Linked DNA regions of Rhodopseudomonas palustris HaA2. The protein of the gene in region 2 interacts with the protein of the main gene of each other region in a pairwise test. Links are inferred from orthologs where the notes say so. Each region holds a gene or a part of one and is shown on either strand. Other genes may lie near its edges.

The links.
Region 1: the proteins of hfq (region 2) and rho interact in binary tests that used the Escherichia coli proteins (3 or more experiments, as listed by UniProt). The link is inferred for Rhodopseudomonas palustris HaA2 from one-to-one orthologs.

Annotation. Positions count from the first base shown.
Region 1 is NC_007778.1:434,153-441,727, reverse strand. The notes cover bases 1,232-4,229. They hold rho (transcription termination factor Rho), read left to right. Parts: upstream 1,232-2,096; coding sequence 2,097-3,362; downstream 3,363-4,229. Other genes in these bases: mnmE (tRNA uridine-5-carboxymethylaminomethyl(34) synthesis GTPase MnmE), read left to right, coding at 3,471-4,229; hemJ (protoporphyrinogen oxidase HemJ), read left to right, coding at 1,381-1,821. Also shown: RPB_RS02010 (Maf family protein), read right to left, coding at 1-93; RPB_RS02005 (pyruvate, water dikinase regulatory protein), read right to left, coding at 90-929; more of mnmE, read left to right, coding at 4,230-4,853; tRNA uridine-5-carboxymethylaminomethyl(34) synthesis enzyme MnmG, read left to right, coding at 5,493-7,373. UniProt on the Escherichia coli protein: Facilitates transcription termination by a mechanism that involves Rho binding to the nascent RNA, activation of Rho's RNA-dependent ATPase activity, and release of the mRNA from the DNA template.
Region 2 is NC_007778.1:3,273,089-3,280,522, reverse strand. What follows is about bases 2,586-5,442. They hold hfq (RNA chaperone Hfq), read left to right. Parts: upstream 2,586-3,818; coding sequence 3,819-4,067; downstream 4,068-5,442. Other genes in these bases: hflX (GTPase HflX), read left to right, coding at 4,079-5,442; RPB_RS14505 (D-amino-acid transaminase), read left to right, coding at 2,783-3,640; RPB_RS14510 (sigma-54-dependent transcriptional regulator), read left to right, coding at 2,586-2,747. In the rest of the region: RPB_RS14515 (sensor histidine kinase NtrY-like), read left to right, coding at 1-1,362; more of RPB_RS14510, read left to right, coding at 1,380-2,585; more of hflX, read left to right, coding at 5,443-5,452; gyrA (DNA gyrase subunit A), read left to right, coding at 5,633-7,434. UniProt on the Escherichia coli protein: RNA chaperone that binds small regulatory RNA (sRNAs) and mRNAs to facilitate mRNA translational regulation in response to envelope stress, environmental stress and changes in metabolite concentrations.

The DNA.
Region 1 (7,575 bases), 2.8 Mb from region 2 along the record:
GTCGAACGGAATCCCGGCATTGCTCAACAGCGCCTGCCGGGCGCGGCTCTGCGAGGCCAGCACCAGCGGCCCGGGGCCGAGCCACAGCGTCATTCGGACATCCTCTGGCGTTGCCGATCGGCGAGCAGCTTCATGATCGCGGCCGCGGTCTCCTCGATCGACCGACGGGTGACGTCGAGCAGCGACCAGCCGTATTTGGCGCTGAGCTTGCGCGCCAGCAACACCTCGTCGGTGACGGACTGGCGGTCGATATAGGAATCGTTGCCGGCGCCGGCGCCGAGGCTGAGCAGCCGGTTCTGCCGGACCTGGATCAGCCGTTCGGGCGAGGCGTGCAGGCTGACCACCAGCGGCTTCTTCAGGGTTTCGAGCTGATGCGGAATTGGTATCCCGGCGACCAGCGGCACGTTGGCGGTGCGAATGCCGCGATTGGCGAGATAGATCGAGGTCGGCGTCTTCGAGGTGCGCGATACACCGACCAGCACCACATCGGCCTCTTCGAGGCCTTCGACATGCTGGCCGTCGTCGTGCATCATCGAGTAGTTCAGCGCGTCGATGCGCTTGAAATATTCGGCGTTCAAAGTGTGCTGCGCGCCGACCCGGCCGGTGGTGGAGGCGCCGAGATAGGCCTCGAACAATTGCATCACCGGGCCGATGATCGACAGGCTCGGGCTGTTGATCTCCTGGCACTTGGCTTCGAGCCGGGCAACCAGTTCACCCTCCAGCAGGGTGAACAGCACGATGCCGGGCGATTCCTCGATCTCCTGCAGCACGCGGTCGAGCTGCTTCTGGCTGCGCACCAGCGGGTAGACGTGCTCCACCGCATTGACATTGGCGTATTGCGCCGCGACCGCGCGGGACACCGTGATCAAGGTTTCGCCGGTCGAGTCGGACACCAGATGGAGATGAAAATAGCTGCCGTCGGTCAGCATCATGACCCTGTGTATCCTGTGAACAACGGGGCGAAAGCCGCCGGATGGCGGCCCCGCGGCCGGCACGGGCGGGATAACCCGGTTTTTTCTTCACAGGCCTCGGGTGAGGAAATCGTCACGGGATGGTGTCGAGGTTAGCGGGTGAATGTGGATTTGTCTCTTGATAAAGAGACCGGATCACGGCGCGAGCGCCCGTGTTCAAAGGTCCAAGCCGTTTCAGGCAGACATCGCCCTGGGCTGTGCACATGTGGATGGTGCAAGGACAAGCCGCAGCGTCTGTTGCGCCGGCACAATCCCCCGACACTACGACTCAAACCCTAAGAATCTATAAATATTGTTTAGAGGAGTGGAGCTTGCGGAAAACTCCGTGATCGCGCATTCGAGTAACGCGCTGTGCGGGCGGTGCGTTCCAGATCGGCTCTGGAATTCCGCGCGGCCGGTGGGGCGACCGATGATCGACTGGACCGATATCTATCTTTGGGTGAAGACCCTGCACGTCGTCGCGGTGATCTCGTGGATGGCCGGAATGCTCTACATGCCGCGGCTGTTCGTCTACCACTGCAGCGCAGAGATCGGCTCGGTTCAGTCCGAGACCTTCAAGATCATGGAACGCCGGCTGTACAAGGCGATCATGAATCCGGCCATGATGGTCGCCTGGGCCGCCGGCCTGGTGATCGCCTGGGAGCAGAGCTATTTCACCTCCGGCTGGTTTCACGCCAAGCTCGGCGCGGTGGTGCTGATGACGGTGATCCACCTGATGCTGGGGCGCTACGTGCGCGATTTCGCCGCAGACCGGAACACGCGGACACATAAATTCTATCGGGTGATCAACGAGATACCCACGGTTCTGATGATCGCCGCAGTGATCTTTGTGATCGTCAAGCCGTTCTGATGGCGAAAAATCGGGCGATGGCGGGACACTGAACGCCTTGCGTGCGGCCTGACGATTTTCTATAGTTCGGCTGTCCCACCTAAAAGCAGGCGAATGTGGTTGCGATCTGGTTTTGTTTGAACCGGCCGCCGCATCGGGTTTGAAGCCTCTCCGCACCTTCCTTGCTCAAAGACGTCATCGACCCGAAGACCTGCGGCCTCTCTGTATTTTCCAGTCCCCCGCTCTCTTCCGCTGACGAATCCCCTCTCTCGGTTTTATTCCACAGGACCATCCCAATGCGGGAAATGAAACTTTCAGACCTCAAGGCCAAGACGCCGGCCGAGCTCGTCTCGTTCGCCGAAGAGCTGGGGGTCGAGAATGCCAGCACGATGCGCAAGCAGGAGCTGATGTTCGCCTGCCTGAAGCAACTGTCGGCCAAGGAAACCGATATCATCGGTGAAGGCGTCGTCGAGGTTCTGTCCGACGGCTTCGGCTTCCTGCGTTCGCCCGATGCCAACTATTTGCCGGGTCCGGACGACATCTACGTTTCGCCGTCCCAGATCCGCCGTTTTGGCCTGCGCACCGGCGACACCATCGAGGGCCACATCCGCAGTCCGAAGGAAGGCGAACGCTACTTCGCGCTGCTCAAGGTCAATACGCTGAACTTCGAGGACCCCGAGAAGTCCAAGCACAAGGTCAATTTCGACAATCTGACGCCGCTGTTTCCGGACGAGCGCTTCCGGCTCGAGATCGACGATCCGACCCGCAAGGATCTGTCGGCGCGGGTGATCGACATCGTGGCGCCGATCGGCAAGGGTCAGCGCGCGCTGATCGTGGCGCCGCCGCGCACAGGCAAGACCGTGCTGATGCAGAACATCGCGCATTCGATCACCGCCAATCATCCGGAATGCTATCTGATCGTGCTGCTGATCGACGAGCGGCCGGAAGAAGTCACCGACATGCAGCGCTCGGTGAAGGGCGAGGTGGTGTCCTCGACCTTCGACGAACCCGCGGTGCGCCACGTCCAGGTCGCCGAGATGGTGATCGAGAAGGCCAAGCGGCTGGTCGAACACGGCCGCGACGTCGTCATCCTGCTCGACTCGATCACGCGTCTGGGCCGCGCCTACAACACGGTGGTGCCGTCCTCCGGCAAGGTGCTGACCGGCGGCGTCGACGCCAATGCGCTGCAGCGGCCGAAGCGCTTTTTCGGCGCCGCGCGCAACATCGAAGAGGGCGGCTCGCTCACCATCATCGCCACCGCGCTGGTCGATACCGGCTCGCGCATGGACGAAGTGATCTTCGAAGAGTTCAAGGGCACGGGTAACAGCGAACTGATCCTCGACCGCAAGGTCTCGGACAAGCGCACCTTCCCGGCGATAGACATCTCGCGCTCCGGCACCCGCAAGGAAGAGCTGATCACCGATCCGCAACTCTTGAAGAAGATGTACGTGCTGCGCCGCATCCTCAATCCGATGGGCACCATGGACGCGATCGACTTCCTGCTCGACAAGCTGCGCAACACCAAGAACAACGCCGAATTCTTCGAGTCGATGAACACCTGATCGACCGCGGTTGGAAGCAAGTCTGCGAGGGCGCCCCGAAACGGGCGCCCTTTTTGCTGCGTGCGATTGAGCGTTGCGTCGGACGGTGGCACTCGGCAAGACAGACCGATGCATCCGAACGACCAGACCATCTTCGCCCTCGCGTCCGGCCGGCTGCCGTCGGCGCTGGCGATCGTGCGGGTGTCGGGCGCGCGCGCCAGGGACGTGCTGGCCGCGCTGACGGGGGCATTGCCGCCGCCGCGGACTGTGCGGCGGGTTCGGATTCGCGATGTAAATCATGAGCTTATCGACGACGCCGTGGTGCTGTGGTTCGCCGCGCCGGCGAGCGCGACCGGCGAGGATGTGGCCGAGTTTCACATCCATGGCGGCCGCGCGGTGCTGGCCGCGTTGGTCAAGGCTTTGGCTTCCTTCGACGATGTGCGGCCGGCGGAGCCGGGCGAGTTCACGCGGCGCGCATTCGAGAACGGCAAGCTCGATCTCACCGAAGCCGAAGGGCTCGACGATCTGATTCACGCCGACACCGAGGCGCAGCGACGGCTCGCGGTGCGGCAGCTCGGCGGTCTGCTCGGCGACAGGGCGCGGCGATGGCGGGCGCAGATCATCGAGGCGCTGGCACTGATCGAGGCCGGGATCGATTTCGCCGACGAAGGCGACGTGCAGGGCGAGCTGATGGCGCCGGCGCTGCGGACGATCGCGACGCTGCACGGCGAGATTGCAGAAGTGCTTGCGGCACAGGGCAAAAGCGAACGGCTGCGGGACGGGCTGGTGGTCGCGATCGCGGGGCCGCCGAATGTCGGCAAATCGACGCTGATCAATCGTCTGGCGCGCCGCGAGGTCGCGATCGTGTCGCCGCATGCCGGCACGACGCGTGATGTGATCGAGGTGCAGCTCGATCTCGGCGGTTATCCGGTGACGTTGATCGACACTGCGGGGATTCGTGAGAGCGAGGATTCGGTCGAGCAGGAGGGCGTGCGCCGGGCGAAGGCGCGAGCCGCGGAGGCGGACCTGGTGTTGTGGCTCGGCGCGGATGAGGCGATCGACGTAGCGGTCGAGGGCTCGGCGCCAGTCTGGCGGGTGCGGAACAAGATCGATTTGGTGCCGCAGGCCGATACCGTTGGAGCCGATTCTGGCGGCGCGGGTCTTGCGGCAAACCTGTGGCAAACCGAAGGCAACGTTGCCGCAAGGGAAGCGTTTGGGATTTCGGCGAAGCGGGGCGATGGCGTCGGCGATATGGTCGAGGCGCTGGCGGGATTCGCTGCGCAGTATTTTGCGGCGAGCGGGGAGGCCGCGGTGATCAGCCGGGAGCGGCATCGGCTTTTGCTGCAACAGGCCGAGGTCATGCTGCGGTGCAGCATGACTGTGGGCTTGGCACCGGAGTTGGTTGCGGAGGAACTCAGGCTGGCTGCGGGAGCGCTGGGGCGGCTGCTCGGCCGGGTCGATGTCGAAGACGTGCTCGGCGAGATCTTTGGCCGGTTCTGCATCGGCAAGTGAGATTGTCGAGAATATATAAATATAAATATATTCATTTCTTGATAGGTTCCGATCGAAGCCCGACCGGCAGGCCGAAACCGGATTTCGACTGCGATCTGGCGATGGCTGCGCCGTGGGCCGCTGCCGGGATTGTTTCACGTGAAACAAGCCTTGCGCGTCGATTGCTTGCAGCAGTTTGACCCTGACATGAAATTGAATCGTCATCTGGAGCGGTTTTGATGGAATCAGCGCTCGCGACCAAATGCCGCCGTCATCCTGAGGTGCCGCCGGGCCGCGCTGTGCGCGGCGCGGCGGCCTCGAAGGATGAGCCGCAGGCGCCTGGGCCGCATCCTTCGAGGCGCGCTACGCGCGCACTCAGGATGACAACTCTGCACGCGAGAAGGCCGCATTCCTTCAATCAGTCGATGAAGCGTTCTGAGGAGCCCGGCGAAGCCGGGCCTCTCGAAGGAGGGCGACCCATTCCCGTCCGCCCATGGTTCGAGACGGCGCTTCGCGCCTCCTCACCAAGGCGTTGTGCTGTGGTGACGAGGCGCGTCGCCGGGGCTGATTCCCGGAGACCAACGCACTCGCGTTTCACGTGAAACACGGCCGAATCCAATACCGCTTCAAAGCCGGGAAAAGCTGCGCTACAAGCCGGCCATGCGCAATTCCTACGATGTCATCGTCATTGGCGGCGGCCATGCCGGCTGCGAAGCCGCGGCTGCAGCGGCGCGGCTCGGCGCCGCCACCGCGCTGGTGACGCATCGCTTCGCCACTGTCGGCGCGATGTCGTGCAATCCGGCGATCGGCGGTCTCGGCAAGGGGCATCTGGTTCGCGAAGTCGACGCGCTGGACGGGCTGATGGGCCGGGTGGCCGATGCCGGCGGCATCCAGTTCCGGATGCTGAACCGGCGCAAGGGCCCGGCGGTGCGCGGACCGCGCGCCCAGGCCGACCGCAAGCTCTACGCCGCCGCGATGCAGGCCGCGATCCGCGCCACCGCCAATCTCCGCGTGATCGAGGGCGAGGCGGACACGCTGCTGAACGAGGCGGGCCGGGTCACCGGGATTCGTCTGGCTGACGGCCGCGAGCTTGTGGCCGGCGCGGTCGTCATCACCACCGGCACCTTTTTGCGCGGGCTGATCCATCTCGGCGAACAGTGCTGGCCGGCCGGCCGGATCGATGAGGCGCCGGCGCTCGGGCTGTCGGCCTCGTTCGAGGCGCTGGGTCTCGCGCTCGGCCGCCTCAAGACCGGGACGCCGCCGCGGCTCGACGGCCGCACCATCGACTGGGGCGCGGTCGAGATGCAGCCCGGCGACGATCCGCCGGAGCCGTTCTCGGTGCTGACGCCGGCGATCACCACGCCGCAGATCGAATGCGGCATCACCCGGACGCTGCCCGCGACCCACGAGGTGATCCGCGCCAATGTGCATCGCTCGCCGATGTATTCCGGGCAGATCCAGTCGTCGGGGCCGCGCTATTGCCCGTCGATCGAGGACAAGATCGTCAAATTCGGCGACCGCGACGGCCACCAGATCTTCCTCGAGCCGGAAGGGCTCGACGATCCGACCGTCTATCCCAACGGGATCTCGACCTCGCTGCCCGAAGAGGTGCAGCGCGCGATCCTGGCCACGATCCCGGGCCTGGAGCGCACCGTGATGCTGCGGCCGGGCTATGCGATCGAATACGATCATGTCGATCCGCGCGAGCTGGAGCCGACGTTGCAGACCAAGCGGTTGCGCGGGCTGTATCTGGCCGGCCAGATCAACGGCACCACCGGCTATGAAGAGGCCGCGGCGCAGGGCCTGGTCGCCGGGTTGAACGCGGCGCTGGCGGCCGGCGGCGGCGAGGGCGTCGTGTTCGACCGCGCCGACGGCTATCTCGGGGTGATGATCGACGATCTGGTGACCCGCGGTATCTCCGAGCCGTACCGGATGTTCACTTCCCGGGCGGAGTATCGCCTGACGCTGCGGGCCGACAATGCCGATCAGCGGCTGACCGACAAGGGTCTGGCGCTGGGCTGCGTCGGGACGGAGCGGGCGGCGTTCCACCGCGGCAAAATGGCGGCGCTGGCCGAGGCCAAGGCGCTGGCGCAGTCGCTGGCGATCACGCCGAACGAGGCGGCCAGGCATGGGCTGTCGCTCAATCGCGACGGCCAGCGGCGCTCGGCGTTCGATCTGCTGTCCTATCCGGAGATCGAATGGCCGCAGGTGAGGGCGATCTGGCCGGAACTGGCGGCGGTTTCGCCGTCGATCGCCGGGCATGTCGAGATCGACGCCAAGTATGCCGTCTATCTGGAGCGCCAGGTCGCCGACGTCGCCGCGTTCCGGCGCGATGAGGGCCTGCTGCTGACCGATGTCGACTATGCGCAGGTGCCCGGACTGTCGAACGAGGCGCGGGGCCGGCTGGAGCGGCACCGGCCACGCACGGTCGGGCAGGCGGGTCGCCTGGACGGTATCACCCCCGCGGCGCTCGGCATTCTGGCGGCCTATCTGCGGCGAGAAGCGCGGAAGCGGCCGGCGGTGGTGGACGGCGAAGGCTAGGCGAGGCCGCTGTTTCACGTGAAACAGCGCGCCGCCTCGTTTGCGGGGCCGGATCGGCTCGTTGGGCGCCTTGAAGCTCGTCGATCGACCGGCTTGGGCATCCGGTGAGGTCACCGGGTGATCGAACACAATCGCTGTGCCCGCGTCGCCCTCACCCCAGCCCTCTCCCGCAAGCGGGAGAGGGAGCCGGCAGTGCGGGTGG
Region 2 (7,434 bases):
ACGGTGCTGATGTCGTCGGTGCTGATCGGGCTGAACTTCGCCAATTGGCTGGTGGCGCCGATCCGCCGCCTGATGGGCGCGGCGCAGATGGTCTCGACCGGCGATCTGCACGTCCAGGTGCCGGTGTTCAAATCCGAGGGCGACCTGTCGCAACTCGGCGAGACTTTCAACAAGATGACGCAGGAGCTGCGGACCCAGCGCGACGAACTGGTCAGCGCCAGCGATCTGATCGACAGTCGCCGCCGCTTCATCGAAGCGGTGCTGTCGTCGGCCAGCGCCGGCATCATCGGCGTCGACGGCTCGCTCAGCATCGGCATTCTCAACCGCTCGGCGGAGAAGCTGATCGGGCATTCGGAATCCGAGACGCTGGGGCATCCGCTGTCCGAGGTGATTCCCGAGCTCGACGAAATGATGGCCGCGGCCTGCGAAGGCGCGCAGCGTCTGGTGCAGGGCCAGATCACCATCACCCGCGATGGCCGCGAACGCATTCTCTCGGTGCGCGTCACGGCCGAGCAGACCGGCCACGCCCGCGACAGCTACATCATCACGCTCGACGATATCACCGAGCTGGTGTCGGCGCAGCGGACCTCGGCCTGGGGCGATGTCGCGCGCCGGATCGCGCACGAGATCAAGAACCCGCTGACCCCGATCCAGCTGTCGGCGGAGCGGATCAAGCGCAAGTTCGGCAAGGTGATCGTCGAGGACAAGGGCATCTTCGAGCAGTGCACCGACACCATCGTGCGCCAGGTCGACGACATCCGCCGCATGGTCGACGAATTCTCGCGCTTCGCGCGGATGCCGAAGCCGGTAATCGAAGGCGAGGATGTCGCCGACACCGTGCGCCAGGTGGTGTTCCTGATGCGCGTCGGCCATCCCGAGGTCGAGATCGAGACCGAGATCAAGGACGACCCGCTGCGGGCGCGGTTCGACCGCCGTCTGATTTCGCAGGCGTTGACCAACATCATCAAGAACGCGGCCGAGGCGATCGAGGCGGTGCCGCCGGAGGAACTCGGCAAGGGCAGGATCGAGGTGGTGGCGGCGCGCGACGGCGACGACGTCGTCATCGACGTCGTCGACAACGGCATCGGTCTGCCCAAACAAAGCCGCTCACGCCTGCTCGAACCCTACGTGACCACGCGCGAGAAGGGCACCGGCCTCGGGCTCGCGATCGTCGGGCGCGTGCTGGTCGATCATGGCGGCGGCATCGAACTCAACGACGCATCCGACTTCCGGCCCGGGCAACGTGGCGCGTGGATGCGGTTACGATTTGCGATGTCCGGACAGCCCGTGGCACCGCCTGCCGGTGAACCAAAAGCCAAGGCCGGCAACGAACCGAAGATAGAAGCGGCGAACAGCGGCTAGAATGACAGGCTCGACAAATGGCGAATGACATTTTGATCGTCGATGACGAAGCGGATATCCGCGATCTCGTCGCCGGCATTCTCGAGGACGAAGGCTTCACGTCGCGCACCGCGCGCGACAGCGATTCCGCGTTGGCGGAGATCGCGAACCGGCGTCCGAATTTGATCTTCCTCGACATCTGGCTGCAGGGCAGCAAGCTCGACGGCCTGCAGTTGCTCGAGCAGATCAAGAAGGAGCACGCCGAGGTGCCGGTGGTGATGATCTCCGGCCACGGCAACATCGAGACCGCGGTGGCGGCGATCAAACGCGGCGCCTACGACTTCATCGAGAAGCCGTTCAAATCCGACCGCCTGCTTCTGGTCGCGACGCGTGCGCTGGAGACCTCGCGGCTGAAACGCGAGGTGCGCGAACTGAAGCAGCAGGCGCCGTCGGCCTCGACGCTGATGGGCCGCTCGGCCTGCATGAACCAGTTGCGCCAGACCATCGAGCGCGCCGCCAAGGCCAACAGCCGGATTCTGATCGTCGGCCCGTCGGGGGCCGGCAAGGAACTCGCGGCGCGGACGCTGCACAACGCCTCCGGCCGCGCCGATGGCCCGTTCGTGGTGATCAACGCCGCCGCGATCACGCCGGAGCGGATGGAGGTCGAGCTGTTCGGCATCGAGCCGAACGGCGAGCACGCGCGCAAGGCGGGAGCGCTGGAAGAGGCCCATGGCGGCACGCTGTTCATCGACGAAATCGCCGACATGCCGCGCGAGACCCAGAACAAGATCCTGCGGGTGCTGGTCGAGCAGACCTTCCAGCGCTCCGGCGGCACCGCCAAGGTCAATGTCGACGTTCGCATCATCTCGTCGACGGCGCGCAATCTCGAAGAGGAGATCGCCGAGGGACGCTTCCGCGAGGACCTGTATCACCGGCTGTCGGTGGTGCCGATCCGGGTGCCGCCGCTGTCGGAACGGCGCGAGGACATTCCCGAATTGATCGAGTATTTCATGGACCAGATTTCGGCAGCGACCGGCCTGCCGAAGCGGCAGATCGGGCAGGATGCGATGGCCGTGCTGCAGTCGCATGTCTGGCCGGGCAACGTCCGTCAGCTCCGCAACAATGTCGAGCGGGTGATGATCCTCGCCGGCGGCGGCCCGGATGCGGTGATCACCGCCGACATGCTGCCGCAGGACGTCGGCTCGATGGTGCCGACGATGCCGACCGGCAACAATGGCGAGCACATCATGGGGCTGCCGCTGCGCGAGGCCCGCGAGGTGTTCGAGCGCGACTACCTCATCGCGCAGATCAGCCGGTTCTCCGGCAACATCTCGCGCACCGCCGAATTCGTCGGCATGGAGCGCTCGGCGCTGCATCGCAAGCTCAAGGCGCTCGGCGTCGGCTGATCGTTTTTCTCTGACCTCTCAACCGGAATTGCTCGATGTCGCGCATCGCCTATGTGAACGGCCGCTATCAGGAGATGCGCGACGCCAGCGTCAGCATCGAGGATCGCGGCTATCAGTTTGCCGACGGCGTCTACGAGGTCTGCGAGGTGCGCGACGGCCGGCTGGTCGACATGCCGCGGCATCTGACGCGGCTGCAGCGATCCCTGAGCGAATTGCGGATCGCGCTGCCGATGCCGCTGTCGTCGCTGGCTGTGATCCTGCACGAGGTGGTGCGGCGTAATCGCGTGCGCTTCGGGATCGTCTATCTGCAGATCAGCCGCGGCGTTGCGCGGCGGGACCACGGTTTTCCGCTGAGCCGTGTGAAGCCCAGTCTGGTGGTGACCGCGCGCACGATCAATCCGGCCAAGGGCGCGGAGAATGCGGCGCGCGGCATCAAGGTGATCACCGTGCCGGAGAATCGCTGGCCGCGGGTCGACATCAAGTCGACCGCGCTGCTGCCGAATGTGCTGGCGAAGCAGGCGGCACGCGAAGCCGGCGCCTACGAAGCCTGGTATGTCGACGGCGACGGCTTCGTCACCGAAGGCTCGTCGAGCAATGCCTGGATCGTCACCAAGCAGGGGCGGGTGGTGACCCGGCCCGACAGCTCGGGGATTCTGTCGGGTATCACCCGGGGCGTGCTGATCGAGGCGCTGGAGGCGCTGCAGATCCGGTTCGAGGAGCGTCCGTTCACGCCCGCCGAGGCGGCCGACGCAGCAGAGGCCTTCGTCACGGCGGCGAGCATGATCGTGATGCCGGTGGTCGCGATCGACGGCCATGCCATCGGAAGTGGCACGCCGGGCCCAGTTGCCCGCCGCCTGCGCGAACAGTTTCACCGATTTGCGGCCTTTTCCTGAATTTTGTGTCGCGCGCAGCACGGCGTCCGATTTAGCTGCTTGCCTAACAAGCACGCGTGCCGTCTAATCTCCTTGTCAGCCTCCGGAGGGGGATCTCAGGGGGGCCGACAACCGAGGTGAAGCTCCGCAGAGAGACGCGCCGCGGCAAAAAAAGACAATTCCAATTGCGGGAATAAAAATGGCGGCAGACCGCGCACAAAATCTACAAGACACCTTCCTGAACCACGTTCGAAAGACCAAGACTCCTTTGACGATTTTCCTGGTGAACGGGGTCAAATTGCAAGGCATTGTCACTTGGTTCGATAATTTTTGCCTGTTGCTGCGGCGCGATGGTCATTCGCAGCTGGTCTACAAGCATGCGATTTCGACGATTATGCCAGGCGCGCCGATCCAGTTGTTCGAAGGCGGCGAGGATTCTCCAGCTTGAGAAGGTCCTGATTGGAACCCCGCAGCTTTGACGGGGGCGCCGACCGGCCGCGGTCGGCGACAGACGGCCAGACCGGGCGGGTAATCGTCGTCGGGCCGTATCTTCGTGTCCGCAAGACCGATCCCGATGCCGGCGGAATGAATGCCGTGCGCGACAGCGACGCCCGCCTCGACGAGGCGGCGGGGCTTGCGCGCGCCATCGATCTGGAGATCGCCGAGGCGGTGCTGACGCCGATCAGTCAGATCCGCCCGGCGACCTATCTCGGCAAGGGCAAGGTCGAAGAGATCCTCGGCATCATCAAAGGCCACGAGGCCGATCTCGTGGTGATGGATTGCGCGCTGTCGCCGATCCAGCAGCGCAATCTGGAGAAGGCGTGGAGCGCCAAGGTGCTCGATCGTACCGGGCTGATCCTGGAGATCTTCGGCCGCCGCGCCAAGACCAAGGAAGGCGCGCTGCAGGTCGAACTCGCGCATCTGAACTATCAACGCTCGCGGCTGGTGCGATCCTGGACCCATCTCGAACGCCAGCGCGGCGGCTTCGGCTTCATGGGCGGCCCCGGCGAAACCCAGATCGAGGCCGACCGGCGGCTGATCGGCGATCGAATCTCGCGGCTCGAAAACGAACTGAAGAAGGTGCAGGCGACGCGGCGGCTGCACCGCGCCGGCCGCCAGCGCGTGCCGTATCGCGTCGTCGCACTGGTCGGCTACACCAATGCCGGCAAGTCGACGCTGTTCAACCGGCTGACCCGCGCCGACGTGCAGGCCGCCGACATGCTGTTCGCGACGCTGGACCCGACGCTGCGCGCCTTGACCTTGCCGCACGGCGGCAAGGCGATGCTGTCCGACACCGTGGGTTTCATTTCCAACCTCCCGACCCAACTCGTTGCGGCGTTCCGCGCCACGCTGGAGGAGGTGCTGGAAGCCGATCTGATCCTGCACGTCCGCGACATCTCGCACGAAGATGCCGAGGCCCAGGAGCGCGACGTCGACGCGGTGCTGCGCCAGCTCGGCGTCGAGGCCGACGGCGGGCGCATCCTCGAAATCTGGAACAAGATCGACCGCTTCGAGCCGGAGCAGCGCGAAGAGCTGCGCAACATCGCGGCGCGGCGGTCCGAGGATCGCCCGTGCTTCATGGTGTCGGCGGTGAGCGGCGAGGGCGTCGACGAGCTGTTGCTGGCGATCGAGCAGCGGCTGGCGGCCTGGCGTTCGGTGCTCGACCTGACCATCGACGCCGCCGACGGGGCCGGCGTGAGCTGGCTGCATCGCAACGCCGAGGTGCTGTCCAAGGAGCTGCGCGACGGCCGCTACGCCATGACGGTGCGGGTCGACGAGACCAAGCGCGACGTCGTCGTCGAGCGCTTCGGCGCGGTGCTGCGCGAGGACTGATCGGGGCGCGCCGCCGACGTTTCGGGGCGATCCGGGAAGGCGCTTCGGGCGCCCAGCCAAACTCCGGCTAAGTCATTGGAAAATCGGCTGGAAAAAGCCGCGAAAAGGCGACCGCGAGGGTGGCTTGCGCGGCCTCGATGCGGTATATGATTCGCATCAGAATCTGACCGGAACTCACCCTTGTCCGACAAAGACGACGAGAAGCCCGGGGAGCCTCAGGCGCCCTCGGATATTCGCCCCGTATCCATTCTCGACGAGATGAAGCGCAGCTATCTCGATTACGCGATGAGCGTGATCGTGGCGCGAGCGCTGCCGGATGCGCGCGACGGATTGAAACCGGTGCATCGCCGGATTCTCTTCGGCATGTACGAGAACGGATTCGAGTGGAACAAGCCGTATCGCAAATCGGCGCGCACCGTCGGCGACGTCATCGGTAAGTATCACCCGCACGGCGACCAGTCGGTGTACGACGCGATGGTGCGCATGGCGCAGGACTTTTCCATGCGCGTGCCGCTGATCGACGGTCAGGGCAATTTCGGCTCGGTCGACGGCGACGCGCCGGCCGCGATGCGATACACCGAATCGCGCCTGACCAAGATCGCGCAATTGCTGCTCGACGATCTCGACAAGGACACCGTCGACTATCAGGACAACTACGACGGCTCGTTCAACGAGCCGCAGGTGCTGCCGGCGAAGTTCCCGAACCTGCTGGTCAACGGCGCCGGCGGCATCGCCGTCGGCATGGCGACCAACATTCCGCCGCACAATCTCGGCGAGGTGATCGACGCCTGTATCGCATTGATCGACGATCCGGCGCTGTCGATCGACGATCTGAACGTCATCATCCCGGGCCCCGACTTCCCGACCGGCGGCATCATTCTCGGCCGCGCCGGCATTCGTCTCGCCTACCACACCGGCCGCGGTTCGATCGTGATGCGCGGCAAGGTCGAGATCGAAACGGTCCGCAAGGACCGCGAGGCGATCATCATCTCGGAGATCCCTTACCAGGTGAACAAGGCCACCATGGTCGAGCGGATCGCCGATCTGGTGCGCGAGAAGAAGATCGAGGGCATCTCCGATCTGCGCGATGAATCCGACCGCGACGGCTTCCGCGTCGTGATCGAGCTGCGGCGGGACGCGGTGCCGGACGTGGTGCTGAACCAGCTCTACCGCTTCACGCCACTGCAGACCAATTTCGGCGCCAACATGGTGGCGCTCGACGCCGGCCGTCCGCAACTGATGAACCTCAAGGATCTGCTGACGCTGTTCGTCGCGTTCCGCGAGCAGGTGGTCACGCGGCGGACCAAATATCTGCTGAACAAGGCGCGCGACCGCGCTCATATTTTGGTCGGCCTCGCCATCGCGGTGGCGAATATCGACGAGATCATTCGCGTCATCCGCAATTCGCCCGATCCGAACACGGCGCGCGAAACCCTGATGTCGCGCGACTGGCCGGCGGCCGACGTCGCCGCGATGATCACGTTGATCGACGACCCGCGCCACAAGCTCAACGAGGACGGCACCGCGCGGCTGTCGTTCGAGCAGGCCAAGGCGATCCTCGATCTGCGGCTGCAGCGCCTGACGGCGTTGGGTCGCGAGGAAATCGCCGAGGAACTCGACAAGCTCGCGCTCGAGATCGCCGACTATCTCGACATCCTGCGTTCGCGGGCGCGGGTGCAGACCATCGTCAAGGACGAACTGATCGCGGTGAAGACGGAATTCGCCACGCCGCGCAAGACCGTGATCATCGAGCAGGAAGGCGAGGTCGAAGACGAGGACCTGATCCAGCGCGAGGACATGGTGGTGACGGTGTCGCACGCCGGCTACGTCAAGCGCGTGCCGCTGTCGACCTATCGGGCGCAACGCCGCGGCGGCAAGGGCCGCTCCGGCATGGCGACCCGCGAGGAGGATTTCGTCTCCAGGCTGTTCGTCGCCTCGACGCACACGCCGGTGCTGTTCTTCTCGTCGCGCGGCCAGGTCTA